2 linked regions of the Methylobacillus flagellatus KT genome follow. Each later gene encodes a partner of the first gene's protein in a complex. Links are inferred from orthologs where the notes say so. Each region holds a gene or a part of one and is shown on either strand. Other genes may lie near its edges.

Region 1 (16,015 bases):
CCAATCATGATCTTAAGGATTTGCATAAATTATCAGAGCAATGCATTCCCAGATGAAGTGCAATATGTCGATTAATACTCCTAGGGGTAGATGTAAGCTGCTAATTGGTTTCTATTATCTCATGACACAAAATATGCACCCTTCTCCCTAGGCGATGTCAGCATTAACATGAACACTGAGAAATCCTAAGGAAAGGCTGTCATGGCATTACGTAAAACAAAAATTGTGGCGACGCTGGGGCCGGCTTCCAGTGAGGAGGCGGTGATTGAGCGGCTGGTGGATGCCGGGATGGATGTAGTGCGACTCAATTTTTCGCATGGGTCTGCGCAAGACCATATTGCCCGCGCCGAGTTGGTGCGCGATATCTCCCGTCGCAGCGGGCGGCCAGTGGGGGTATTGTGCGACCTGCAGGGGCCGAAGATTCGTATCGGCAAGTTCGAAAATGACCGCATCCTACTGAAGGCCGGCGACAGGTTCATCCTCGACGCGGCGTGCAAGTTGGGCAACCAGGAGCGGGTGGGGTTGGATTACAAGACGCTGCCATCCGAAGTGGAGCCTGGTGCGGTGTTGCTGCTGGATGACGGGCGCATTGTGCTCAATGTCGAAGCGGTGAACGGCGGCGAGGTGCATTGCACGGTGGCGGCCGGTGGAGTGCTGTCGAACAATAAGGGCATCAATCGTAAAGGGGGAGGGCTTTCTGCGCCAGCGTTGACGCTGAAGGATCAGGAAGATATCCGGACGGCAGTGGCATTGGAGGCAGACTATATCGCTGTTTCGTTCCCGCGCAGCGGTGCGGATATCGAGCTGGCGCGCCACTTGGTCAGGGAGGCAGGCGGCCATGCGGCGATTGTCGCCAAGATCGAGCGCGCGGAGGCGATAGATGCGCTCGAAGAGATTATCGATGCTGCTGATGTGATCATGGTGGCGCGCGGCGACCTCGGCGTCGAGGTGGGCGATGCGGCGGTGCCCGGCTTGCAGAAGCGCATGATCCGCACGGCGCGCATGCGCAACAAGCTGGTGATTACGGCGACGCAGATGCTGGAGTCCATGATCAGCAGCCCGATCCCGACCCGGGCAGAGGTATCCGATGTCGCGAATGCCGTGCTGGATGGCACCGATGCGGTGATGCTTTCCGGCGAGACGGCTGTGGGGCATTATCCGGTCGAGTCCATCCAGGCCATGCACCGTGTCTGTCTGGAGGCGGAGAAGGAGTATGATAGCCATCATCTTCAGGCGCCGATCAATGATGAATTCGAGTTCATCGATGAGGCGATTGCCATGGCATCGGTGTATGCGGCAGAACATTTGAATGTGAAGGCGATTGCTGCCCTGACAAAGTCGGGTTCATCTGTCACCTGGCTGTCACGCTCGAATACGAATGTGCCGATTTATGCCTTGACGACAGAACGCGACACAAGACGCAAGCTGACGTTGTACCGGGGGGTCTATCCTTATCATGTGGAGTTTGCTAGCCAGGAACTGAGCAAGATACTCTACGATGCAGAGGAAACGCTATTGCGGCTGGGCGCTGTGCAGCGCGGCGATCTCATGATGCTGACCTTCGGCGAGCCGATCGGCAAGGCGGGCGGCACCAATACCCTGCAGATCGTCAGAGTAGGCGAGCACAGGCGCGAGCGGCACTGACTGCCAGTCATATTGGCGACGAACAATCTTTGAGGGTATACAGTAGGATGGCGCTTATCAGTCTACGTCAATTGCTGGATCACGCTGCCGAGCATGACTACGGCGTGCCAGCCTTCAATGTGAATAACCTGGAGCAGGTGCAAGCCATCATGCGCGCAGCGGATTCGTGCCATAGCCCGGTGATCCTGCAAGCATCCGCAGGCGCGCGCAAGTATGCAGGAGAGGCTTTTCTGCTCAAGCTCGCCGAAGCGGCCATCGCCAGTTATCCGCATCTTCCTGTCGTGCTGCACCAGGATCACGGTGCCAGTCCGGCGATATGCCTACATGCCATCCAAAGTGGGTTTAGCAGCGTGATGATGGACGGCTCGTTGCTGGAGGATGGCAAGACGCCGGCCAGTTATGAATACAATGTGGAGGTGACGCGGCAGGTGGTGATGGCGGCGCATGCGGTGGGCGTGTCAGTGGAAGGCGAGCTGGGCGTGCTAGGCTCGCTGGAAACTGGCCTGGCAGGCGAGGAGGATGGTGTTGGTGCTGAAGGCCGTCTGGATCGTAGCCAGTTGCTCACCAGCCCGGAAGAGGCGGTGGATTTTGTTGCGCGGACAGGCGTGGATGCTTTGGCAGTCGCGATCGGCACGTCGCATGGGGCCTATAAATTCAAGCGTCCGCCTACTGGTGAAACACTTGCCATCAGCCGCCTGCGCGAGATTCATGCAAGGTTGCCGAACACGCATCTGGTGATGCATGGGTCTTCCTCCGTGCCGCAGGAGTGGCTGCAGGTAATCAATGAATATGGCGGCGAGATTCCCGAGACCTATGGCGTGCCGGTGGAGGAAATCGTCAAGGGGATCCGCAGCGGGGTGCGCAAGGTCAATATCGATACCGATTTGCGGTTGGCTTTCACTGGGGCGCTGCGCCGCTTTCTCGGTCAGCCGGAGCACACGGCGGAATTCGATCCACGCAAAATCTTGGCGGCCGCGACCAGCGCCATGCAGACATTATGCCGGGAACGCTTCGAGGCATTTGGCTCTGCCGGGCGGGCGACACAAATCCAACCTGTCCCTCTCGACGAAATGGCGCAGAGATACGTGGTTTCCTAGGCGCCTGTTCACGGTTGCGGATGTTTGCAGCGTATAATGCCGGGATCATTTGCTTGAGCCGGAAGCGCTATGCAACCCAATCAATACAGCCATTTAGGGCAGCGCTGCATATCTGGGCCATGCGAACCGTGACTGTGGCGGCTTCCATCCTGCCGATCGCTGCTTCCCTCTTGAGAGGCGCGCTACGGATATGTGAAATTTCCTTATTCCGACGGTCCCGAACAGGACCTTCACAAATAGTTTTTGATAAAGGTACGCGATTTGACTACTCCTCTCATGCACTCCAGCATCAAGAGCCTGAAGCTCATCAACCAGGGCAAGGTGCGGGATATTTATGATATCGACGACAGACACATGTTGCTGGTGGCGAGTGACCGCCTCTCCGCATTCGACGTCATCCTGCCGACACCGATCAAGGATAAGGGAGCGATCCTGACCCAGATCGCCAATTTCTGGTTCGAGAAGCTCAAGCATATCGTGCCCAATCACCTGACCGGCATCGACCCCAACACCGTGGTGAAGGATCCTGCTGAACAGGCGCAGCTGGGACCACGCGCGCTGGTAGTGAAGAAGCTCAAGCCATTGCCGATCGAAGCGATCGTGCGCGGCTACCTCGCGGGTTCCGGCTGGAAGGAATATCAGGCCAGCCAGAGCGTTTGTGGCATCCCGCTACCGGCTGGTCTGCAGGAGGCGGCCCAGTTGCCCGAACCCTTGTTCACGCCATCGAGCAAGGCGGAAGTCGGCGACCACGACGAGAACATCACGCTGGAAAAATGCGCCCAGCTGATCGGGCCTGAACTGGCTGACAAGGTGGCGCGCGTCAGTGTACAGCTCTACAAGGAAGCGGCGGCATACGCCTTGGGCCGCGGCATCATCATCGCCGACACCAAGTTCGAGTTTGGGTTGGACGAGGCGGGCGAGCTGTACCTGATCGATGAAGTGCTGACGCCGGATTCATCCCGCTTCTGGCCGCAGGATCAATATCAGGTCGGTAGTAATCCACCGAGCTTCGACAAGCAATACGTGCGCGACTGGCTGGAGTCCACTGGCTGGAACAAGACCCCGCCGGGTCCTGCATTGCCTGATGAGGTGGCCGCCAGGACGGCGGACAAATACCGCGAGGCATTCGAGCGCCTGACCGGGAAGCCTTTCTAGCCAGGATATCCCCTGAAAGAAAACCTGAAAAAGTTGGCGCGGCAGCTCAAGACCGAACTGGCAGTCTATCAGTTGGTGCTGCGCCATCCGCAAACGCCCTGGCTGGCCAGGGTACTGCTTGGCATGTCGGTGGGTTATCTGCTGCTGCCTTTCGACTTGATCCCGGACTTCATTCCCATCCTCGGTCAGTTGGACGACCTGGTCATCGTACCGGGCCTGTTCTACCTGGGAATCAAGTGCGTGCCGGCAGTGGTGATTGATGAGTGCAGGCGGCAGGTTGCTGATCGCACAGCTGACCAATAGATGATTTTTGCTCCTGATTTACGCTAAAATCCCGCGTTATCTTCAAATCATGATCCAATCCAACCCATATTAAGGAACAATAATGTCCCTCTGTAATGTGCCGGCAGGCAAAGACATCCCTAACGACTTCAATGTCATTATCGAAATCTCCATGCGTGGCGAGCCCATCAAGTTCGAAGTGGACAAGGACTCCGGCGCCTTATTTGTGGACCGCTTCATGGGCACGTCCATGCACTATCCATGCAACTACGGCTATATTCCGCAGACGCTCTCCGAAGATGGCGACCCGGTCGATGTGCTGGTGATCACCCCGATTCCATTGCAGCCGGGCGTGGTGATCCGCTGTCGCGCAATCGGCGTGCTGACCATGGAAGATGACGGCGGTGTGGATGCCAAGGTGCTGGCAGTGCCTCTGGACAAGATCTGCCCACAATACAAGGACATCAAGTCCTACCAAGATATTCCCGAGTTCCAGCTGGCACCCATCGCCCACTTCTTCGAGCACTACAAGGACCTGGAAAAGGGCAAGTGGGTCAAGGTTGGCGAGTGGAAGGGGCCGGAAGATGCCAAGGCGGAAATCGTTGCTGGGGTTGAGCGCTTCGGCAAGTAATCCGGTTTCGGTATAAGACCGACCCGAAAGAGGAGCGATGCTCCTCTTTTTTTATGCGGTAAAGGTAGCAGGGGTGTCTATCAGCGTCTCTTGAGATCGTTACCGACTCCGCCAAGGCCAATCGGCATGGCCTTTCCGGCATGTGTATTTGTCATGATAGTTGACGTGTGAGCGAGGCTCGACCAGTCGTGACTCAGGCATATCCTGGAAGGATGTAGGTGTGGCTCACGTAGAGGTTTGAGCGCGCCCAGACTCGTGTGCAGCCCCATTATGATGCACCTCAGGCGCTTGGCACTTGCAGGCGGAATGGGGGTGATATGGACGGCCCCTGAGAAGAAAGCTGATTATTCACCCACCTGCAATAGCAGCCCCTTGCGCCTTGCGATCTGGAAATAGATGAGGAATACCGCGATGCCGACGGCCAAGTAGAGGATATTCAGCCCGATAGCCCAGGCCATGTGGCTTGCCTCAAAGCGGTGCTGCAACAGCAATGCACGCATTCCCTCGAATACATGGCTGGCTGGCAGGGCCAGGGCGACAGGCTGCAGCCAGTCAGGCAGGGTGGTAACCGGATAATAGATGGCGCAGAGTGGCTGGATGGCAAACACGCTGACCCAGGCGATGCTTTCAGCGCCCATACCGTAGCGCAGCACAATGCCGGATACGATCAGGCCAATGGCCCAGCCCATGACGATGAGGTTGAAAAAAAAGGCGATCAGCGGCAGGCCCATATCGTAGATGTTGTAGCCAAACAGCGGGATGGCGATGAGGGTGGCGCCGCCGATGCCGATCAGGGTGCGGATCAGGCTCATGAGCAGTAGCGATGCCACCATTTCATAAGGCCGTAACGGGCTGACAAACAAATGACCGAGGTTGCGCGACCACATTTCCTCCATGAATACCAATGCAATGCCGAGTTGCCCGCGGAACAGCACGTCCCAAAGCAGTACGCCCGACAGCAGGATGCCGCTGGCCTGTGCAATCAGGCTGCTGTTACCTTGCAGGTACAAGGTGATGAAGCCCCACAGTATCATCTGCACCGTGGGCCAGTAGACCATTTCCAGCACGCGAGGCCATGAGGAACGCATCAGGTAGAGGTGACGCAATGCCACTGCGCCAATGCGTCGTGGAGAGAACTGGATATCCCGCATCAGGCAGGCTCCTTGTGGCGTGCGATGTCGATGAACACCTCCTCGAGGTTATTGCGACCATACCTGGCCTGCAGCTCGTCAGGTGTACCGGTGTCCACCACCTGGCCTTTGCGCATCATGATGACGTCAGTGGCCATGCGCTCGACCTCTGCCATGTTGTGCGAGGCGAGCAGGATGCTGGCGCCGGTGTCACGTTGGTATTGCTCCAAGTAGCTGCGAATGGAGTCCGCGGTGTCAGGGTCCAGAGAGGCGGTGGGCTCGTCCATCAGCAACAGTTCCGGCTCATTGAGCAGCGACTTGGCGAGGGAAACCCGGGTTTTCTGTCCGGCCGAGAGTTGCCCGTAACGCTTGTTCAATAACGTATCCAAGTGTAGCGCCCCGGCAAGCTCGTCTATGCGTGACTTCAGTCTGGGCAAGCGGTACAGGTGCCCGTAGACCGTGAGGTTCTCGCGTATCGTCAGCCGTTGCGGCAGGTCGACATATGGCGAAGAGAAGTTCATGCGGTGCAGTAGTCGGTGGCGATGCTGCAGCATATCCTCGCCGAGAATGCGAATATGCCCCTGGGTCGGCGTTAACAACCCCAGTAGCATGGCAATTGTTGTGGTTTTCCCCGCACCATTGCCTCCCAGTAGCGCTGTAGTGACGCCGCGCCTGGCACGCAGGCTGAGGTTTTCCACAGCGCAGAACTGGTCGAAATACTTGTATAGACCATCGACTTCGATGACGAACTCTTGGCTCATACCAGGCTCCAGAGCATCTTGATGCCTACGATGTAGAGCAATAGTGCGAACAGTTTTTTCAACACCTGGACCGGCAGCTTATGGGCCAGGTAGGCGCCGAATGGCGCCGTGAGCATGCTGGCGAGCGCAATCCCCGCGAATGCGGGCAAGTAGACATAGCCCAGGCTGTATGCGGGTAGATTGCCTTGCGACAGGCCCGTGATGATGAAGCCCAGGGTCCCGGCGACGGCAATCGGTAAACCGATTGCCGCAGAGGTGCCGATGGCATAGCGTGCATTGAAGTTGCAATAGATCAGGAACGGTACCGAGAGCGATCCGCCGCCAATGCCGACCAGGCTGGAGAGTACGCCGATGATGCCTCCCATGCTCAAGGTGCCCGCCCTGCCTGGCAATTGCCTATGGGGCGCCGGTGTAAAGTTGAGCACCATCTGGGTGGCAATCAGTAACACGAACACCGCAAATATCACTTTGAGTATCACAGTATCCAGTTGGCCGGCCAGTACGGCGCCAAGCAGTGTGCCGATAACGATGCCGGGCGCGATCAGCCTGACGGCGGACCAATGCACATTCTGTTTCCTGTGATGGGCGCGCGCCGAGGAAATCGAGGTGACAATGATGGTCGCCAGCGAGGTGCCGAGCGCGATATGCATAATGTGCTGCGGCGGAAATGCCAGTGAAGTGAAGATGAAGACAAGGATGGGCACGATCACGGTGCCTCCGCCTACGCCCAGCAGCCCCGACAAAATCCCCGCGCCAGCTCCGGCAATAAGATAAAGTATCAATTCCATATCGAGTGCGACAAAATCCTGGTGAATTCAGGGAAAGAGGATGCTGCTAACGACGGCTGGAAAGCCGGGTAATGGCTTCGCCCAGAGGGGAGCCCTGCAACTCCCTTGCCAGCTTTTCAAGGCTGGCTGCCGCGGCCGGGCTGAGGGTGCGCACTTTCTTGGCAGGCTTGCCAGCGGCAGATTGCACTTGCACTTCCACCCGAATTGAAGTAATTTCAAGCCCTTGTTTTTTCAGCCCAAGCATCAGGCTGGGCAACATCAGTTTGATTTTTGCAGCGACTGCGCCGTTGGCGGCATACACCGTCAGGCGCTTGTGGCTGAGGCTTCCCGCCTGCGTATAAGGTTTTAGCGCGGCGGGAACGACGGCATTCCATTTCTTCTGCGTCAGCGCCAGTTGCTCTGCTTGTTGCGAAAGAGCCGCCAATTCGGCATTTTCAGTAAACAATGCGCTTACACGCAGCATGCCGGATTCTCCCGAGGGGAAGTAATGAACATCATTTTAGTATCGAATAGCACGACGAAGACGCGTAACATCCCGCTCCCATTCGCCTTGCTTGGCATCGGGCTGCTAAGCTTGCTGCCAGCCCTGCTGCTCTGGGTGCTTATTGTGCCACATGGCATGCATCAGCACAAAGAAGCCCCGCTTCATCCCTACTTCGCGCATGCAGGGGAGCAGGTGCACATTGATGCATTGGCGCAGCAGCTGGGAGAGATAGGGGCCAAGGTACTGCGTCTGGATGCATTGGGTGCCAGGCTCTCCAGCCTGGCGGGACTCAAGGGCAGCGATGCCGATGTATTGCCGCCGGGACAGGGAGGCCCCATGGTGGATGCACGCACCATGTCCGGGCCTGAGCTGGCATACCGCATTGATGCATTGGCACAATCCATAGCGCTGAACAGCGATAAATTGAGTATGCTCGAAGCCATGTTGTTGCAGCAGCGCCTGAAGGCGAGTACATTGCCGAGCACGATGCCAACGGATGTCGCATATAACTCTTCCAGCTACGGCTGGCGGGTTGACCCGTTTTCCGGCAAGGTCGCTTTCCATGAAGGCCTGGATTTTGTAGCAGGCACTGGTACGCCTGTGTATGCTTCAGCCGCAGGAATCGTCACGGCTGCGGAGCAGACTCCCGATTATGGTAGAATTGTCAAGATTAACCATGGCGCGGGGCTCGAAACCCGTTACGCCCATGCGTCCCAGCTGCTGGTAAAAGCTGGGGATCGAGTCGAGCGCGGCCAGATGATTGCCCGTGTCGGCAGCACTGGTCGTTCTACCGGCGCCCATCTGCATTTTGAGGTACGGCTGAATGGGGCTGCACTGGATCCGCGCAAATTTTTGCAAAGTGCGAAATAGAGTTCGGTTGTATTTAAATAAACTTACTTAAAGCTAACCTAGAGGTTTCCGTCTAGACGGAAAAGTGGTGTCACTTCATGTTATCCGCGTTGTTCAAGAAAATCTTCGGTAGCCGCAACGAGCGGCTGGTCAAGCAATATGCCCAGAACGTCAAGGCCATCAATGCGCTGGAGCCCAGCATGCAGGCATTGACAGATGAGCAGCTCAGGGCAAAGACGGAGGAATTCAAACAACGCTACCAGCAAGGTGAATCGCTGGAAAAAATCTTGCCGGAAGCATTTGCCGTGGTGCGCGAAGGTGGTCGCCGCGTGCTCAACATGCGCCACTTCGATGTGCAGTTGATTGGCGGCATGGTGCTCCATGCTGGCAAGATTGCCGAAATGCGCACTGGCGAGGGCAAGACACTGGTCGCGACCCTGCCAGCTTACCTCAATGCCCTGACCGGCAAGGGTGTCCACGTGGTCACGGTGAATGATTACCTGGCGCGGCGCGATGCCGAGTGGATGTCACGCCTGTATAACTTCCTGGGGCTGAGTGTGGGGATCAACCTCTCGCAGATGCCGCATGGTGAAAAGCAGAAAGCCTATGCGGCGGACATCACCTATGGCACCAACAACGAATTCGGTTTCGACTACCTGCGCGACAACATGGTGTTCACGGCGGAAGAGCGCGTGCAGCGCGGCCTCAACTATGCATTGGTGGACGAGGTTGACTCCATCCTCATCGATGAAGCACGCACGCCACTGATCATCTCCGGTCAGGCCGACGACAGTGTGGACCTCTATCTGCAGATGAACAGCATCGCGGCCAAGCTGGTGCGCCAGGAAAAAGAAGATGGCGAAGGCGACTTCTGGGTGGATGAAAAGTCTCATCAGGTCTTGCTCTCGGAGCAAGGACATGAACATGCAGAAGCCTTGCTGGCCGAGGCAGGTCTGCTGGCTGAAGGCAGCAGCCTCTATGACGCTGCCAACATCAGCCTGGTGCACCACATGTATGCTGCCCTGAGAGCGCAATCGCTCTACCATCGCGACCAGCATTATGTCGTGCGCGATGGCGAAATCGTGATCGTGGACGAGTTTACCGGCCGGATGATGGCTGGGCGCCGCTGGTCCGACGGATTGCACCAGGCGGTGGAAGCCAAGGAAGGTGTGACCATCCAGAAGGAAAACCAGACCCTGGCGTCCATCACCTTCCAGAATTACTTCCGTATGTATGGCAAGCTTTCCGGCATGACGGGTACCGCCGATACAGAGGCCTATGAATTCAACCAGATATATGGCCTGGAAACCGTGGTGATTCCTACGCACCGCCCCTTGCAGCGTAAAGACTACATGGACAAGGTATATCGTACTGCCAAGGAAAAATACCAGGCGGTGATCGACGATATCAAGGAGTGCCAGAAGCGCGGCCAGCCGGTATTGGTGGGCACCACCTCGATCGAGAATTCAGAACTGATCTCCAAGGTGTTATCCGAAGCCAAGCTGGAGCATCAGGTGCTCAACGCCAAGCAGCATGAGCGGGAGGCGCACATCATCGCCCAGGCTGGTCGGCCTGGCATGATTACGATTGCTACCAATATGGCGGGCCGCGGTACCGACATCGTGCTGGGTGGCAATCCGGAAGGTGAAATTGCAGAGATTGAGGCGGACGAGCAGTTATCCGAAGCAGATAAGGCAGCCCGCATCGCCGCACTCAAGGCTGATTGGCAGGTAAAGCATGACGCAGTGCTGGCGGCGGGTGGCCTGCATATCATAGGCACTGAGCGCCACGAGTCCCGCCGTGTCGACAACCAGCTGCGGGGCCGTGCTGGCCGCCAGGGTGATCCGGGCTCCAGCCGTTTCTACCTGTCGCTGGAAGACCAACTGCTGCGTATTTTTGCTTCTGACCGCGTCGGTGCCATCATGGAGCGCCTGAAAATGCCGGAAGGCGAGGCCATCGAGCATCCATGGGTTACACGCGCGATCGAGAATGCGCAGCGCAAGGTGGAGGGACGCAATTTCGATATCCGCAAGCAGTTGCTGGAATATGACGACGTGGCGAATGACCAGCGCAAGGTGATTTACCAGCAGCGGAATGAATTGCTCGAGGCTGCGGACGTGGGCGAAACGATTGCAGCCATGCGCGTGGATGTGATTCACGATTTGATCGCGACCTATATTCCCCCAGAAAGCCTGGAGGAGCAGTGGGATGTGCCCGGGCTCGAAAAAGCCCTGCAAGCTGATCTCGGCCTTGAGATCCCATTGCAGAAAATGCTGGAAGAAAACCCCAATTTGCATGAAGAAACGCTGCGCGAGCATATCGTCGAGGCGGCAAATGCCGCCTACAAGGCAAAGGAAGAACAGGCTTCGGCTCCGGTATTGCGTCAGTTCGAACGTGCCGTGATGCTGCAGAGCCTGGATAATCACTGGCGCGAGCATCTGGCAGCACTGGATCATCTGCGCCAGGGTATCCATCTCCGCTCTTATGCGCAAAAGAATCCCAAGCAGGAATACAAACGCGAGGCTTTTGCCTTGTTCTCAAGCATGCTTGATACCGTCAAGCGCGAAGTAACCCAGGTGACCATGCTGGTCAAAGTGCAGAGCGAGGCTGATGTGGAGGCCGTCGAGAAGCATCCCGAACTCGAGAACGTGCAATATCAGCACGCGGACTTTGACGAGGCGCTGGGCAATGCCGAGGAATCTGACGAAGCAAGCGATCAGTCAGTGAAAACCTTTGAGCGCGCGGGTGCCAAGGTGGGGCGTAACGATCCTTGTCCTTGCGGTTCCGGCAAGAAATACAAACAGTGTCATGGCAAGCTGAGTTGATATCGAGGCAGGACGGATGCAGGCACAAGCGACGCAACCGGCCTCCCCTTGTATCAGGGCATGCTTGCTGGATAGCCGACGGGAATATTGCACAGGCTGCTTAAGGACACTTGGCGAAATCCGTGGCTGGGGTGCCATGAGTGACGATGAGCGCTTGCAGGTGATGCAGGCATTGGCGGCAAGGCGTCTTAGCCACGATTGAAAATAGGCCGGAAATTCCGGCTTTTTTATTGTTTGCGTTGTCCAGGCTGCAGGGCATGCGTCGCCCGATTACGGTAAAATCGGCCTTTTGCTTTCCCGGGAATATCATCATGCCAGTCAATCTCGTCGCGCCCGAAGCGCACTCCTTGTTGCCGGTTCCAGGTGTAGCGCTTGGTATTGCCAAAGCCAATATCCGCAAGCCTGACCGCAAGGATATGCTGGTCATCAGCCTTGCCGAAGGAACACGGGTAGCTGGCGTCTTCACCACAAATCGATTCTGTGCAGCACCCGTGACCGTATGCAAAGCGCATTTATCCAAGACGGACGGCGATATTCGCGCGCTGGTGGTCAATACCGGGAATGCCAATGCAGGCACCGGGGTGGCAGGGTTGGAAAAAGCGTACGCGACTTGCAGCGAGCTGGCGAGATTACTGCAGCTCAGCCCCGAGCAAGTGTTGCCCTTTTCCACGGGTGTCATTCTGGAGCCGTTGCCCATGGACCGCCTGTTGGCTGGCTTGCCGCAATGTGTGGCTGACCTCGGTAACTCGAACTGGCTTGATGCAGCCGAAGCCATTATGACGACCGATATCGTTCCCAAGGGCGTTTCGCGGCAAATCACCCTGGATGGCAAGGTGGTGACGGTGACTGGTATTTCCAAGGGATCAGGCATGATTCATCCGAACATGGCGACCATGCTGGGCTATGTGGCGACAGATGCTGCTATCAGCCAAGGCGCACTGCAGGCACTGGTTGATCATGCCGTGAACCGCTCCTTCAACTGCATCACCGTCGATGGTGACACCTCGACCAATGATTCCTTCATCGTGATGGCAACCGGCAAGGCCGGCAATGCCGAGATCGTCGAGGTTGCCAGTGCGGCATTCCAGCAATTGCAGGATGCCATCACAGAAGTGGCGGTCGAGCTGGCCCAGGCGATTGTGCGGGACGGCGAGGGCGCCACCAAGTTCATGACGATCCAGATCGAGTCCGGCAAAGATGTGGATGAGTGCCGCAAGGTGGCTTACGCGATTGCGCATTCGCCATTGGTCAAGACGGCCTTCTTCGCCTCCGATCCCAACCTTGGACGGATTCTCGCTGCGATTGGCTATGCTGGCGTGGACGACCTTGACGTGAATGCCATGCAGCTTTACCTGGGCGATGTGCTGGTAGCCGAGCATGGCGGACGGGCGGCGAGCTACGTGGAGGAACAAGGTGCTGCCGTCATGCAGGAAGCCGAAATCACCGTGCGTGTCGTGCTGAACCGTGGGCAGGCCAGTGCCACGGTCTGGACTTGCGATTTTTCCTACGATTATGTCCGCATCAACGCGGACTACCGCAGTTAGGACGATTCATGGCTGATCTAGAGCGGTTGATCACCCGGGCCGAAGCGGTGCTGGCAAGGCTGGAAAGCTTCCTGCCGTCGCCGGTACCCGACCCCGACTGGAGCGCCATTGCCTGGCGCTGGCAAGTATTGAATGGTCGCGGTCACCTGGTGGCCGTGGAGCATCCTCACTATATCAGCCTGGACGATATCCGCAACGTGGATGAGCAAAAAGCCGAGATCGTGCGCAATACCAAACAGTTCGTACTAGGTTATCCGGCTAACAATGTGTTGTTGACGGGTGCGCGCGGCACGGGCAAGTCCTCACTCGTGAAAGCGGTGCTGGGTGCATTTGCGAACCAGGGGCTGCGCCTGGTGGAAGTGGACAAGCAGGACTTGGTGGCATTGCCGGAAATCGTCGCTTTGCTGCGCGCGCGTAAGGAGCGCTTCATCATTTTCTGCGACGACCTTTCTTTTGAGGCCAGTGATCCGGGATACAAGGCGCTCAAGGTGGTGCTGGACGGCTCGATTGCGGCGACATCGGATAATGTCGTGGTGTATGCCACTTCCAACCGTCGTCACTTGATGCCCGAATACATGTCGGAGAATCTGGAGGTGGCAAGGAACGGCGACGAGATCAGGCCAGGAGACACGACCGAGGAAAAAGTGTCATTGTCCGAGCGCTTTGGTCTATGGTTGTCGTTCTATTCATTCAGCCAGGATGAATACTTGGCTGTCGTTGCGCAATGGCTCAAGCATTATGGTATCGAGCAAGTGGATGAGCAAACTCGCAACGCCGCCTTGCTGTTTTCGCATACCCGTGGCGCGCGCAGCGGCCGGGTGGCATACCAGTTCGCCCGCGACTATGTCGGCCGCCAAGCCCTGGCTGGAGCCGGGCATTCATGAGCGTAGTTCGAGTCGCTGCGGCCGTATTGCAACGTGCTGACGGGCAGGTGCTGCTGGCGGAGCGTCCTGTTGGCAAGCCTTGGGAAGGCTGGTGGGAATTTCCTGGAGGCAAGATAGAGTCGGGCGAGACTCCATACCATGCATTGGTGCGGGAGTTGCGCGAGGAGCTTGGTATTGAAGTGGAAAAAGCCTATCCCTGGTTGTTACGACGCTTCGAGTATCCAGACCGCAGCGTGGAGCTACATTTTTTTATCGTGCGCGGGTGGAGACATGATCCGCATGGCTGCGAAGGACAGCAACTAAGCTGGCAGCATCCTGCAGCGTTAACCGTGGGCCCGATGTTGCCAGCTAATGCGCCTATCCTGGCAGCCTTGGGCCTGCCGTCCATGTATGCGGTCAGCAATGCGGTGGAATTGGGCGAGCAACGCTTCCTGGAGCGCTTGCAGCGCGCCCTGGACCAAGGGCTGCGCTTATTGCAGTTGAGGGAAAAGCATCTTTCGCTCGAGAGCTTGGAGCGTTTGGCGGAGCAAGTACTCACGCTGGCGCAGCCTTATCAAGCTAGAGTGCTGCTCAATGGCGAGCCCGAGACTGCGCGGGCATTGGGCATGGCAGGCGTGCACCTGTCTTCCGAGCGGCTGATGGCGCTACCAGAGCGGCCTCATGACATGTTGTGCGCTGCCTCTTGTCATGATGCGCAGCAACTTGCGCGTGCCCAATCCCTGGCGCTGGATTTTGCCGTACTGTCCCCCGTGTTGCCGACATTGAGCCATCCCCAGGCAAGGGTGTTAGGCTGGGAGGGGTTTTCTACCTTGGTGCAGGGCAGCAGCCTGCCGGTCTACGCATTGGGCGGTCTGCAAAAGGCACATATGGAACAGGCATGGCAACACGGTGCTCACGGTATTGCCATGATGCGCGGGGCATGGGACTGATCATGTCGCGCAAGCGATTGGCGGTTGTGCTGGCGTCTGCGCCGGTACTGGTGGCATACTTTTGGCTCAGGCTTGGCGGAGCTACGGTCGAGCCGTCAGTGATCCCCTGCGAGGATATTGTGCGTGGCTGCCGCCATGGCGACCTGGAGATCCGGACAATGACAACGCCCACAGTCATGCAGGCGTTCGAATTGCGGGTGTTGTTGCCCGAGGCGGAGTCGGTACAGGCCAGCTTTGACATGCGAGATATGCAGATGGGGCTCAACCGCTACCGCCTTCAGCAACAGCCTGACGGCAGCTGGCGCGCCATGGTCACTTTGCCAGTATGTGTGAGCCGAAGCAGCGACTGGGTGATGACGCTGGATATCAAACGTCCCACTCCGCCGTTGAAGGCTCAATATGCACTCGAGTTCAGCGTCCAGCCTTAACTGGCACTTACACTAGTATTCTTCGCTATCGTCAGGTTTGGGGTTGTTGTCCGGGATGCGGTAGCTCTCGCTTGCCCATTGGCCGAGGTCAATCAGGCGACAGCGTTCCGAGCAGAACGGACGGTATGGGTTTGCGCTAGAGTATTCTGACAACTCCCCGCATTGCGGGCAGGGAACCAGTTTTTTGCCTACAGATTGCACAGTGTCAGTGAGAAGTCGATGTTGGAGTCACAAGGACGCGGCCGCTGGGCGTTGTCCAGGCTGTTAAAACGAATATTGATGGCGTACTTGTTGGCGCTTACTTCGGGAAAGCAGGGCGTATCATCGCTGATCTCAACCCGCAGCATCTGGGCAGGCTTGGCACCTCCCAGCATTTGCTGGTAGGCCCCATTGGTGGCGGTCATGTTGGAGGTGGCGCCACTGCCCCGCAGGATATGCAGGATGATGCGAATGGCATCATATAGTGGCATTAATGGACTCATCCAGACGCTGAGGTCGTGCTTGCGGCGTTCGCTGCTCAGGCCCAGCCAGTAGTGGTAGGACGGCAGGTCAAATTCACAGACACCACCAGGAATGACGGAGCG
Region 2 (11,787 bases), 2.1 Mb from region 1 along the record:
ACCGACGTGACAGGTGCTGTAGAACTGCCGGCAGGAACCGAAATGGTCATGCCTGGCGACAACGTCTCCATCTCCGTCTCCCTGATTGCGCCGATCGCGATGGAAGAAGGCCTGCGCTTCGCGATTCGTGAAGGTGGTCGTACCGTCGGTGCCGGTGTCGTCGCTAAAATTATTGAGTAAGTTACTCTTTATGGTTGGGTACGCGAGTACTTGGTGCTCGCGGCCTTTTCGCTCTTTAGAAATATCGCTCTTTAAGGAAATAACATGGCAGCTCAAAAAATCCGTATCCGCCTCAAGGCATTCGACTATCGCTTGATTGATCAGTCCGCGCTTGAGATTGTTGAAACGGCCAAGCGTACTGGTGCGGTGGTCAAGGGTCCCGTGCCTTTGCCAACCCGGATTGAGCGCTTTGACATTTTGCGTTCTCCTCACGTCAACAAGACATCCCGTGATCAGTTCGAAATCCGCACTCATCAGCGTTTGATGGACATCGTGGACCCTACTGACAAGACAGTTGATGCATTGATGAAGCTGGATCTTCCAGCTGGGGTCGATGTGGAAATCAAGTTGTAAGCTTGTGTTTTTGAAGTGGGTCGGATATAATCCGACCCTTTCGCGTAACCGGGTCGGTCAATTGTAATCGGCCTTTTTAATTATTATAAGGAATCGATCATGAGCTTAGGGCTTATTGGTCGCAAGGTGGGCATGACCCGCATTTTTACCGATGAAGGCGAAAGCGTTCCGGTAACGGTGCTCGAAGTTGTGCCTAACCGTGTGACACAGATCAAGACTGCTGCAAGCGACGGCTATACTAGTCTTCAGGTTGCTTACGGCGAGCGTCGTGCTAGCCGGATTGGCAAGGCGTTGGCTGGTCATTATGCCAAGGCTGGTGTTTCTGCCGGTGCTGGTATCAAGGAATTTCCAGTGTCTGACGACGTGTTGGCTAACTATAGTGTGGGTGGCCAAATTACAGTCGAACTTTTCCAGCCTGGTCAATTGGTAGACGTTACTGGTACTTCCCTTGGTAAGGGCTTCTCTGGTGCTATCAAGCGCCATAACTTCTCTTCCAATCGTGCTTCTCATGGTAACTCCAGGTCTCACAATGTGCCTGGCTCCATTGGTATGGCGCAGGATCCTGGCCGGGTTTTTCCTGGTAAGCGCATGCCTGGTCATCTGGGTGCTGTAAAGACCACGGTGCAGAATCTAGAGATTGTGCGTGTGGATGCTGAGCGTAACCTGTTGTTGATCAAGGGTGCGGTTCCTGGCTCTAAAGGCGGCGATGTTGTCGTTCGCCCTAGTGTGAAGGTGAAGGCATAATGGAAATCAAATTAATCGATAAGAATGGCAGGCCGGCTAAGGCTGGCTTGGCTGTTTCTGAGGCGACTTTTGGCCGTGAATTCAATGAAGCGCTGGTGCATCAGGTGGTTGTTGCCTATCAGGCCAATGCACGCACCGCGACTCGTGCCCAGTTGACGCGCGCGGAAGTTAGTCATACCACCAAGAAGCCATGGAACCAAAAGGGCACCGGTCGTGCCCGTGCCGGGATGAGCTCTAGCACTATCTGGCGCGGAGGTGGTCGTGCCTTTCCTAATACGCCGGACGAAAACTTCAGTCATAAGATCAATCGCAAGGCTTATCGGGCTGGCGTGCGTTCCATTCTGTCTGAGTTGGTGCGTCAGGATCGCTTGAGTGCCGTTGAAGAGTTCGCTGTTGATACGCCAAAGACTAAGCAGTTGGTTGAGAAGATCAAGGGTCTTGGCTATAACGAGGGTTTGCTGGTGCTCGTGGATAAGTTTGATGAAAACTTGTATCTGTCCGCCCGTAATCTTCCGCATGTGCTCGTTCTTGAGGCGCAATACGTTGATCCTGTAAGTTTGGTTCGCTTCCCGCAAGTGCTGGCTACTGCAGGTGCTGTTAAGAAGCTTGAGGAGATGCTGGCATGAGCGCATTGAGTACCCAGGAGCGGTTGTTGCAAGTCATACTTGCCCCCCAAATTACAGAAAAAGCTACCCGCGTTGCTGACAAGTACCAGCAAATTGCCTTCCGTGTCCGCACAGATGCAACCAAGCCCGAAATCAAGGCTGCGGTTGAGTTGGTGTTTAAAGTGGAAGTCGATTCCGTTACTGTCGTGAATGTGGGCGGCAAAGTGAAGCGTGCAGGCCGTACATTTGGTCGCCGCAAGGACTGGAAGAAGGCTTATGTGAGCCTGAAGCCGGGCCAGGAAATTAACTTCGCAGCGGGCGAATAGGAGAAAACATGGCACTGATTAAAGTCAAGCCTACTTCCCCAGGCCGGCGCTCAGTAGTTAAGGTGGTAACACCTGAGCTGCACAAGGGTAAGCCCTATGCGCCGCTGCTGGAGAAGCAGAGTAAAAAAGCTGGTCGTAATAATAACGGTCATATCACGACGCGCCACCAGGGTGGCGGTCACAAGCAACATTACCGTATTGTTGATTTTCGTCGCAACAAGGATGGCATCCCTGCTAAGGTCGAGCGTCTGGAGTATGATCCAAACCGCAGTGCGCATTTGGCATTGCTGGTGTATGCGGATGGCGAGCGTCGCTACATCATTGCACCTCGTGGCGTTTCCGTTGGTGCGCAATTGGTGAGTGGTTCCGATGCTCCTATCCGTGCAGGTAATGCCTTGCCTTTGCGTAACATTCCTGTCGGGAGCACGATCCATTGTATCGAGTTGCAGCCAGGCAAGGGTGCGCAAGTGGCACGTTCTGCTGGCACTTCGGTTCAGCTGCTGGCGCGTGAGGGCAGTTATGCCCAGTTGCGCCTACGTTCCGGCGAAGTTCGCCGCGTGCATGTTGACTGCAAGGCGACCATCGGTGAAGTGGGCAATGAAGAGCATTCCCTGCGTTCGATTGGTAAGGCGGGTGCTGTGCGCTGGCGTGGTGTTCGTCCTACCGTGCGCGGTGTGGTCATGAACCCTGTCGATCACCCGCATGGTGGTGGTGAAGGTAAGACGGCTGCCGGTATGAACCCTGTCAGTCCGTGGGGCCTGCCAACCAAGGGTTATCGTACGCGTAGCAACAAGCGTACTGACAACATGCGCGTTAGCCGTCGTCCTGCGAATAAGAGGTAATCAATATGGCACGTTCAATTAAAAAAGGGCCATTCGTTGATGGCCATCTGGCGAAGAAGGTAGAAGCTGCTGTTGCTTCCCGTGATAGAAAGCCAATCAAAACTTGGTCACGTCGTTCTACCATCCTGCCTGATTTCATCGGTTTGACCATTGCGGTTCACAACGGCAGGCAGCATGTGCCGGTGTTGATTTCTGAAAACATGGTAGGTCACAAGCTCGGCGAATTTGCACTGACTCGTACGTTCAAGGGTCATGCCGCCGATAAAAAGGCCAAGAGGTAGGAGAAAGACGATGGAAGTATCTGCAGTATTAAGAGGTGTTCATCTGTCCCCGCAGAAGGCTCGCTTGGTGGCTGATTTGGTTCGAGGCAAGAAAGTGGATCAAGCGCTTAATATCTTGGCATTCACCCCGAAAAAGGGTGCTGAGGTAATTAAGAAGGTGGTTGAATCCGCTATTGCCAATGCTGAGCATAATGAAGGCGCTGATATCGACGAATTGAAGGTGACTTCAATCTATGTTGACAAGGGTCTGGTATTGAAGCGTATTCGCGCTCGTGCCAAAGGTCGCGCTGGACGGATTATCAAACCAACATGTCACATTACTGTGACGGTTGGTAACTAAAGGAATCGTTATGGGTCAGAAAATTCATCCGTTTGGTTTCCGTCTGAGCGTCCAGAAGAACTGGTCTTCTCGTTGGTATGCCAATAGCAATAATTTCCCTGCGATGTTGAGCAGCGATATCAAGGTGCGTGAGTTTCTCAAGAAGAAGCTTGCCCATGCTGCTGTCAGCAAGATCGTGATCGAGCGTCCTGCGAAGAACGCCAAGATCACCATCTACAGCGCCCGTCCTGGTATCGTGATCGGCAAGAAGGGCGAAGACATCGAGTCCTTGCGTTCCGGATTGCAGGGCTTGATGGGTGTTCCTGTTCACTTGAACATCGAAGAAGTCCGCAAGCCTGAAATTGATGCGACACTGATTGCTGAAAGTATTGCCCAGCAGCTTGAAAAGCGCGTGATGTTCCGTCGCGCCATGAAGCGTGCGATGCAGAACGCAATGCGTCTGGGTGCCCAAGGCATCAAGATTATGAGCTCAGGTCGTTTGAATGGTATTGAAATCGCACGTACCGAGTGGTACCGCGAAGGCCGTGTGCCTTTGCATACACTGCGTGCCGATATCGATTACGGTGTGGCAGAAGCGAAGACTACCTACGGTATCATTGGTATCAAGGTATGGGTATTCAAGGGCGAAGTGTTCGGCAACAAGATCGAACAAGCCGCTCAACCCGCTGAGCCAGAAAAGAAAGTAAGAAAGTCGGGGGCAAAAAATGCTGCAACCAGCTAGACAAAAATTCCGTAAGATGCAGAAGGGCCGCAACAAGGGCATCGCAACTACCGGCAACAAGGTAAGCTTTGGCGAGTTCGGTCTGAAGGCAATTGGTCGTGGTCGTCTGACTGCACGCCAGATTGAAGCGGCTCGCCGTGTGATGACCCGTCATATCAAGCGTGGTGGCCGGGTATGGATTCGTGTCTTCCCAGATCAGCCGATTTCCAAGAAGCCGGCCGAAGTGCGGATGGGTAACGGTAAGGGTAGTACCGAGTACTACATTGCCCAAATCCAGCCTGGCAAGATGCTGTATGAAATGGACGGTGTCAGTGAAGAGCTGGCACGTGAAGCGTTCCGCTTGGCTGCTGCGAAGCTGCCAATTGAGACTACCTTCATTACTCGTCATATTGGGAGCTAGTCATGAAAGCGTCCGAATTGAGAAACAAGACTGTTGAAGAGCTGAATAATGAGTTGATTGAGTTGCGCCGTGCGCAATTCTCCCTGCGCATGCAACTTGCCACTCAGCAGCTGAACAAAGTTGATCAGGTAGGCAAAGTGCGCCGTGACATCGCTCGCGTTCGTTCTGTGCTTGCTGAAAAAGCCAAAGCGGCTAATGCAAGTCAAGCTTAAGCGGAGTCATTATGAGCGAAAATCAAACTGAAAAATTAGTTCGCACTTTGAGTGGCCGTGTAGTTAGCGACAAGATGGACAAGACCGTAACCGTGCTGGTCGAGCGTAAGGTGAAACATCCTTTGATCGGCAAAGTTGTGCGTCGTTCCAACAAGTTCCATGCTCACGATGAGAACAATGAGTGCAAAGAAGGCGATCTGGTCATGATCGAAGAAAGCCGCCCGCTTTCCAAGACCAAGACTTGGCGTGTTAGCAAGATTGTAGAAAAAGCACGTATTGTGTAATTAAGGTTGTTCTTCCACTTGCACTTGAGTGGAAGAACACTATATAATGTTGGACCTTTTGGCGCCCATACAAGCTGGCGCCCCAATACTGACCGTGGTGCTGTCAGCCGTTTTTGACAAGCGGCTGGTGTTGGTTTAACGGATTAAGTTGGAGATTATTCTCATGATTCAAATGCAGTCTCGGCTGGATGTTGCCGATAACACTGGTGCGCGTTCTGTTATGTGCATCAAGGTGTTGGGTGGTTCTAAGCGTCGTTATGCAGGCATTGGTGACATCATCAAGGTCAGTGTTAAGGATGCTGCCCCACGTGGCCGCGTCAAAAAAGGCGAGGTTTATAGCGCGGTTGTTGTGCGTACTGCGAAGGGTGTTCGTCGTCCAGACGGTTCCCTCGTTAAGTTCGACAGCAATGCGGCGGTATTGTTGAACAATAAGCTGGAACCGATTGGCACCCGTATTTTTGGGCCGGTGACACGTGAGCTACGTGGCGAGCGTTTCATGAAAATCGTTTCTCTGGCACCCGAAGTTTTATAAGGAGTTGCTGGATGAGTAAGATTCGCAAGGGTGATGAAGTCATCCTGAACACAGGTAAGGATAAAGGCAAGCGCGGTACCGTGCTTCGCGTGTTGCCGACAGGCCAGGTTCTGGTCGAAGGTATCAACGTCGTCAAGAAGCATGCCAAACCCAATCCTATGCGTGGTATTGCTGGCGGTATTATTAGCAAGGAGATGCCGGTTGACATCTCTAATGTTGCTTTATTCAATCGTGCCACCCAGAAGGGTGATCGCGTTGGCTTCAAAACGCTGGATGATGGCCGTAAGGTTCGTGTTTTTAAGTCCAGTGGCGAAGTTGTAGACGCATAAGGGTAGATCAAGATCATGGCTCGTTTAAAAGATTTTTATAAGGACACTGTGGTTAAACAGCTGGTTGAGCAGTTTGGCTACAAGTCTGTAATGGAAGTGCCTCGTATTGAGAAGATTACCCTGAACATGGGGGTGGGCGAGGCTGTTGCTGATAAGAAGGTCATGGAAAATGCCGTGGCTGATCTGGAAAAAATTGCAGGCCAAAAGGCTGTGGTAACCAAGGCCAAGAAGTCCATCGCTGGCTTCAAGATTCGCGATGGTTACCCTGTGGGTTGTAAGGTGACTTTACGTCGCGAGCATATGTACGAATTCCTGGATCGTCTGATTACGGTAGCTATACCCCGAATTCGTGATTTTCGTGGCATTTCTCCCAAGTCCTTTGATGGTCGTGGAAATTATAATCTGGGTGTGCGTGAGCAGATTATTTTCCCGGAAATCGAATACGACAAGATTGATGCCTTGCGCGGGCTGAATATCACGATTACTACTACTGCAAAGACTGATGAAGAGGCGCGTGCGCTCCTTTCTGCATTCAGTTTCCCATTTAGGAACTAAATCATGGCAAAAATCTGCATGATCGAGCGCGAGCAAAAGCGTCGCGACACAGTGAAGAAATACGCAGCTAAGCGTGCTGAATTGCTTGCGGTTATCAATGATGCCAATGCGTCTGCTGAAGACCGTCGTGCCGCGCGTCAAAAATTGCAAAGTCTGCCACGTAATTCCAGTCCTGTGCGCCAGCGTAATCGTTGTGCGCTGACTGGTCGTCCACGTGGCGTGTTCAGTAAATTCGGCATTGCGCGTAGTAAGTTGCGCGAATTGATGATGCGTGGCGAAGTGCCAGGTGTCACCAAGGCTAGCTGGTAACGGAGGAATTTAGTATGAGTATGAGTGATCCGATTGCCGATATGCTGACGCGTATCCGTAATGCGCAAAGCACCAACAAGGTCTCTGTTTCCATGCCGTCATCCAAGCTCAAGCGTGCTATTGCGGCTGTGCTTAAGGATGAGGGCTATATTGATGATTTTTCTGTGCAGGATGTTGACGGTAAGCCACAGTTAAATATCAGCCTTAAATATTATGCTGGTCGTCCTGTGATTGAGAAGATTGAGCGCGTGAGCCGTCCTGGTTTGCGTATCTATCGTGGCAATCAAGAGATCCCGGTTGTAATGCATGGCTTGGGTGTGACGATTGTTTCCACATCCAAGGGCGTAATGACTGATCGTAAAGCGCGTGATGCCGGTGTGGGTGGCGAAGTGCTGTGCGTTGTGGCTTAAGGAGAAAAGAATGTCTCGTGTAGCTAAAAATCCAGTCGCCATTCCTGCCAAGGTAGAGGTTGTGTTGAGCTCTGACAATATTGCAGTCAGTGGCCCGCTTGGGAAATTGTCCCTTCCTTTGAGTGGAGACGTTGCCATTGAGCGTGATGGTGACAATCTGACGTTTGCTGCGGCTAGCGAGTCACAGCATGCGCGTGCAATGTCCGGAACATTGCGCTCTCTGGTTTTCAATATGGTGACAGGCGTCTCTCAAGGCTTTACCCGTAAGCTCACTCTTTTGGGTGTGGGTTACAAGGCGCAGGCGCAAGGTGCGAACCTTAACTTGGATTTGGGATTTTCCCATCCAGTGAGCCACAAGATGCCTGATGGCGTAACTGTGCAAACACCTTCTCCTACTGAGATCGTGTTGACCGGTGCTGATAAGCAGGTGGTTGGTCAGGTTGCCGCGCAGATTCGCGCATATCGTGCCCCAGAGCCTTATAAGGGCAAGGGCGTGCGCTATGCCGATGAAGTGGTGATTATTAAAGAAACCAAGAAGAAGTAGGGTGTAGCCATGAGTAATGTGAATTCACGTCTGCGTCGCGCACGTAAAACCCGTGCCAAGATCGCCGAGTTGAAAGCTATCCGCCTGAGTGTGCATCGTAGCAACTGCCATATTTATGCTCAGATTATTGCCGAAACTGGTGACAAGGTGCTTGCTAGCGCTTCCACCCTTGAGGTTGAAGTCCGCAAAGACATCAAGAATGGTGGCAATATCGCCGCTGCCGCGTTGGTCGGTAAGCGCATTGCGGAAAAGGCAAAGGCTGCAGGGATCACCACTGTCGCATTTGATCGTTCCGGCTACAAGTACCATGGTCGTATCAAGGCGTTGGCTGATGCCGCGCGTGAACACGGCCTGTCCTTCTAAAGACTGAGGTTGATGATGGCAAAAGTTGAAATTGAACAGCAGCAAACTGATGGTTTGCGCGAGAAGATGATCGGTGTCAACCGCGTTACCAAAGTGGTGAAGGGTGGCCGAATCATGAGTTTTGCCGCACTGTCCGTAGTAGGAGACGGTGATGGTGGTGTGGGTATGGGCAAAGGCAAGGCGCGTGAGGTGCCGGTTGCTGTGCAGAAGGCAATGGACGAAGCGCGTCGCAGCATGATCAAGGTAAGCCTGAATAATGGCACTTTGTACCACGCCGTGACTGGGGTTCATGGGGCTGCAAAAGTATTCATTCAGCCTGCCTCTGAAGGTACCGGTATTATTGCCGGTGGTGCAATGCGTGCCATCTTCGAGGTGATGGGTGTGACTAACGTGCTGGCAAAATGCATTGGTTCAACCAATCCATATAATGTCGTACGCGCTACCCTGAATGGCCTGAAGTCCATGAATACTCCTGCTGAGATCGCTGCCAAGCGCGGCAAGAGCGTTGAAGAAATCAGAGGTTAATTATCATGGCCAAGTCAAATAAAGCAAATGATTTGATCAAGGTTACCTTGGTCAGGAGCACCATCGGTAGAATCAAGGCTCATCGTGCAAGTGTCGCTGGTCTCGGTCTGCGTCGTTTGAATCAGACTGTGGAAGTGCAGGATACACCTGCCAATCGCGGCATGATTAATGCGGTGAGCTATCTGTTAAAGGTAGAAGCATAATGAAGCTGAACACTATCAAGCCTGCTGAAGGCGCGAAACACGCTAGGCGTCGTGTCGGTCGTGGTATTGGTTCCGGTCTGGGCAAGACTGGTGGTCGTGGCCATAAGGGTCAGAAGTCTCGTGCGGGTGGTTTCCACAAAGTGGGTTTCGAAGGCGGTCAAATGCCTTTGCAACGCCGCTTACCCAAGCGTGGCTTTAACTCATTGACAAAAGCTGATACTGCCAATGTGCGTACTGCTGACTTGGTGCGTGTTGAAGCTGACGTCATTGATATCCTGGCATTGAAGCAAGCCAATGTGATTCCTAGTGGCGCTCGTGCTGTGAAAGTGTATCTTTCAGGGGATGTGACTCGCGCTGTGACAGTGCAAGGTCTGGCTCTGAGCAAGGGTGCGCGCGCTGCAGTTGAAGCCGCTGGCGGCAAAATCGTAGAGTAATCAATTCGTGGCTAACGATAGTATTTTCGGTGCAGTAGGAAAAGTAAGCGAGTTGAAAAGTCGCTTGCTTTTCGTTCTGGGAGCTCTGATCGTTTTCCGTCTCGGCGCACACATTCCGGTTCCAGGTATTGATCCGGATGTGTTGGCGCGTTTGTTCGAGTCGCAGAGTGGCGGTATCCTTGGCATGTTTAACATGTTCTCGGGCGGCGCTCTGGAGCGCTTTACGATTTTTGCCCTGGGTATCATGCCGTATATCTCAGCCTCTATCATCATGCAGCTTCTAACCGTGGTTTCCCCGCGGATGGAGCAATTGAAGAAGGAGGGCGAGAGTGGTCGCCGTACGATTACTAAGTACACACGCTATGGCACAGTATTCTTGGCAACATTCCAAGCGCTGGGCATCGCTATTGCATTGGAAGGCCAGGCCGGACTAGTCCTTGATCCAGGCTTCATGTTCCGCTTCACTACTGTGATTACTTTGGTTGGCGGCACCATGTTCCTAATGTGGTTGGGCGAGCAGATCACCGAGCGTGGTATTGGCAATGGTATTTCCATCATCATTTTTGCTGGTATCGTTGCGGGCTTGCCTCATGCGATTGGCGGTACCCTGGAGTTGGCACGCACAGGTGCGTTCTCGATTCCTCTGGTGTTGTTCCTGTTTGTTGCTGCCATATTGGTGACTGCATTTGTCGTATTCGTGGAACGCGGTCAACGCAAGATTACAGTGAACTATGCGAAGCGCCAGGTGGGCCGTAAGGTGTTCGGCGGTCAGACCAGTCATCTTCCACTGAAACTCAACATGGCTGGTGTGATCCCACCGATTTTTGCGTCAAGCATTATTTTGTTTCCGGCGACATTGGCGGGGTGGTTTGGCAGCCATGAGAGCATGACCTGGTTGAAGGATATCGGCTCCACGCTGTCTCCGGGACAGCCGCTGTATATTCTTTTCTTTGCTACAGCAATTATCTTCTTCTGTTTCTTTTATACCGCATTGGTATTCAACCCAAAAGAAACAGCGGATAACTTGAAGAAGAGTGGTGCATTTGTTCCGGGAATTCGACCTGGCGAACAGACTGCACGATATATTGATCGCATTATGGGCCGTCTCACTTTGGCTGGTGCGCTATATATCACTGCAGTATGTTTGTTGCCCGAGTTCTTGATCCTGAAATTTAATGTGCCTTTCTATTTTGGTGGTACTTCTTTGTTGATTATCGTGGTCGTAACCATGGATTTTATGGCGCAAGTACAGTCTCACTTGATGTCGCATCAATATGAAGGATTGCTGAAAAAAGCTAACTTTAAGGGCGGGGCGGGACTTCCGCGTTAATTGGTAGTATGGCAAAAGAAGATCGTATTGAAATGCAGGGGGAGGTTCTGGAGAACCTCCCAAATGCAACGTTTAGGGTCAAACTAGAAAATGGCCATGTCGTCCTGGGCTATATTTCGGGCAAGATGCGCATGCACTATATTCGTATCCTGCCTGGTGACAAAGTCACCGTGGAAATGACCCCTTATGATTTATCGCGTGCGCGAATTATATTCCGCGCCAAGTAAGTTTTTTGCGAAGAGGTGAGAGATGAGAGTTCGTGCATCAGTGAAGACATTGTGCCGTAATTGCAAGGTGGTTCGCCGCCGTGGTGTCGTGCGTGTTATTTGTACTGACCCGCGTCATAAGCAACGCCAGGGTTAATCCGGTAACTATGGTTTTAAAAGGGACTGGTTTTTAATCTATTTGTTAAAAACCAGTCAAGCTGTTAAAATTTTGGGCTTTTTTGGCGATTTGATAACGATGCGCCATTAATTTTGGAGTAGCTACATGGCTCGTATAGCAGGGGTAAATATCCCAAATCATAAACATACTGAAATCGCATTGACTTCGATTTACGGTGTGGGCCGTACTACGGCAAAACAAATTTGTCTGGCTGCAGGGGTATCCGCGACAGCGAAGATCAAGGATCTGAACGACGCTGAAGTTGAAAAGCTGCGTGATGAAGTCGCCAAACTGCAGGTTGAAGGTGACCTGCGTCGCGAGGTGACGATGAACATCAAGCGTCTGATGGATCTCGGCTGCTATCGTGGCATTCGCCACCGCCGCGGTTTGCCCGTTCGTGGTCAGCGCACCAAGACCAATGCGCGCACTCGCAAGGGTCCAATCAAGCCTATCAAGGCATCCAAGTAAGGAATAGCAAACAATGGCTAAAGCTAACGTACGCGTACGCAAGAAAGTCAAAAAGAATATTGCCGAGGGCATT

What was found.
Region 2: the proteins of secA (region 1) and secY are in contact, whole or in part, in a crystal structure (PDB 3DIN), measured with the Thermotoga maritima proteins. The link is inferred for Methylobacillus flagellatus KT from one-to-one orthologs. Residues at the interface, in WP_004082002.1 of Thermotoga maritima: Glu261, Ala262, Arg263, Lys300, Ala301, Arg302, Thr303, Ile304, Ile305, Leu323, Tyr324, Asp325, Pro326, Val329, Ser330, Tyr333, Ile336, Lys340, Phe345, Val349, Glu363, Phe364, Tyr374, Ser375, Gly376, Gly377, Glu393, Ile395, Thr482, Ser483; in WP_004081795.1 of Thermotoga maritima: Glu108, Gly109, Glu110, Glu111, Ala236, Glu237, Arg238, Arg239, Ile240, Thr241, Ile242, Gln243, Tyr244, Ala245, Arg246, Arg247, Val248, Thr249, Gly250, Arg251, Arg252, Val253, Tyr254, Gly256, Ala257, Ser258, Thr259, Tyr260, Leu261, Pro262.

The regions. Positions count from the first base shown.
Region 1 is NC_007947.1:2,378,553-2,394,567, reverse strand. What follows is about bases 8,609-11,846. They hold secA (preprotein translocase subunit SecA), read left to right. Parts: upstream 8,609-8,919; coding sequence 8,920-11,646; downstream 11,647-11,846. Other genes in these bases: MFLA_RS15095 (DUF1289 domain-containing protein), read left to right, coding at 11,663-11,846; MFLA_RS11420 (M23 family metallopeptidase), read left to right, coding at 8,609-8,842. Outside these bases: MFLA_RS14685 (hypothetical protein), read left to right, coding at 1-56; pyk (pyruvate kinase), read left to right, coding at 202-1,644; fba (class II fructose-bisphosphate aldolase), read left to right, coding at 1,692-2,741; MFLA_RS11455 (phosphoribosylaminoimidazolesuccinocarboxamide synthase), read left to right, coding at 3,003-3,896; MFLA_RS11450 (YkvA family protein), read left to right, coding at 3,930-4,199; ppa (inorganic diphosphatase), read left to right, coding at 4,282-4,809; MFLA_RS11440 (ABC transporter permease), read right to left, coding at 5,154-5,960; MFLA_RS11435 (ABC transporter ATP-binding protein), read right to left, coding at 5,960-6,700; MFLA_RS11430 (sulfite exporter TauE/SafE family protein), read right to left, coding at 6,697-7,488; MFLA_RS11425 (DUF721 domain-containing protein), read right to left, coding at 7,535-7,951; more of MFLA_RS11420, read left to right, coding at 7,976-8,608; more of MFLA_RS15095, read left to right, coding at 11,847-11,848; bifunctional glutamate N-acetyltransferase/amino-acid acetyltransferase ArgJ, read left to right, coding at 11,958-13,190; MFLA_RS11400 (ATP-binding protein), read left to right, coding at 13,199-14,074; MFLA_RS11395 (Nudix family hydrolase), read left to right, coding at 14,071-15,003; MFLA_RS11390 (hypothetical protein), read left to right, coding at 14,994-15,431; and 2 more genes. UniProt on the Escherichia coli protein: Required for protein export, interacts with the SecYEG preprotein conducting channel.
Region 2 is NC_007947.1:287,483-299,269, forward strand. The notes cover bases 8,839-11,700. They hold secY (preprotein translocase subunit SecY), read left to right. Parts: upstream 8,839-9,539; coding sequence 9,540-10,862; downstream 10,863-11,700. Other genes in these bases: rpsE (30S ribosomal protein S5), read left to right, coding at 8,839-8,895; rpmD (50S ribosomal protein L30), read left to right, coding at 8,901-9,098; rplO (50S ribosomal protein L15), read left to right, coding at 9,098-9,532; infA (translation initiation factor IF-1), read left to right, coding at 10,871-11,089; rpmJ (50S ribosomal protein L36), read left to right, coding at 11,112-11,225. In the rest of the region: tuf (elongation factor Tu), read left to right, coding at 1-180; rpsJ (30S ribosomal protein S10), read left to right, coding at 265-573; rplC (50S ribosomal protein L3), read left to right, coding at 673-1,317; rplD (50S ribosomal protein L4), read left to right, coding at 1,317-1,943; rplW (50S ribosomal protein L23), read left to right, coding at 1,940-2,248; rplB (50S ribosomal protein L2), read left to right, coding at 2,257-3,090; rpsS (30S ribosomal protein S19), read left to right, coding at 3,096-3,371; rplV (50S ribosomal protein L22), read left to right, coding at 3,382-3,711; rpsC (30S ribosomal protein S3), read left to right, coding at 3,722-4,432; rplP (50S ribosomal protein L16), read left to right, coding at 4,416-4,832; rpmC (50S ribosomal protein L29), read left to right, coding at 4,835-5,044; rpsQ (30S ribosomal protein S17), read left to right, coding at 5,056-5,328; rplN (50S ribosomal protein L14), read left to right, coding at 5,492-5,860; rplX (50S ribosomal protein L24), read left to right, coding at 5,872-6,189; rplE (50S ribosomal protein L5), read left to right, coding at 6,205-6,744; rpsN (30S ribosomal protein S14), read left to right, coding at 6,748-7,053; and 6 more genes. UniProt on the Escherichia coli protein: The central subunit of the protein translocation channel SecYEG. Consists of two halves formed by TMs 1-5 and 6-10.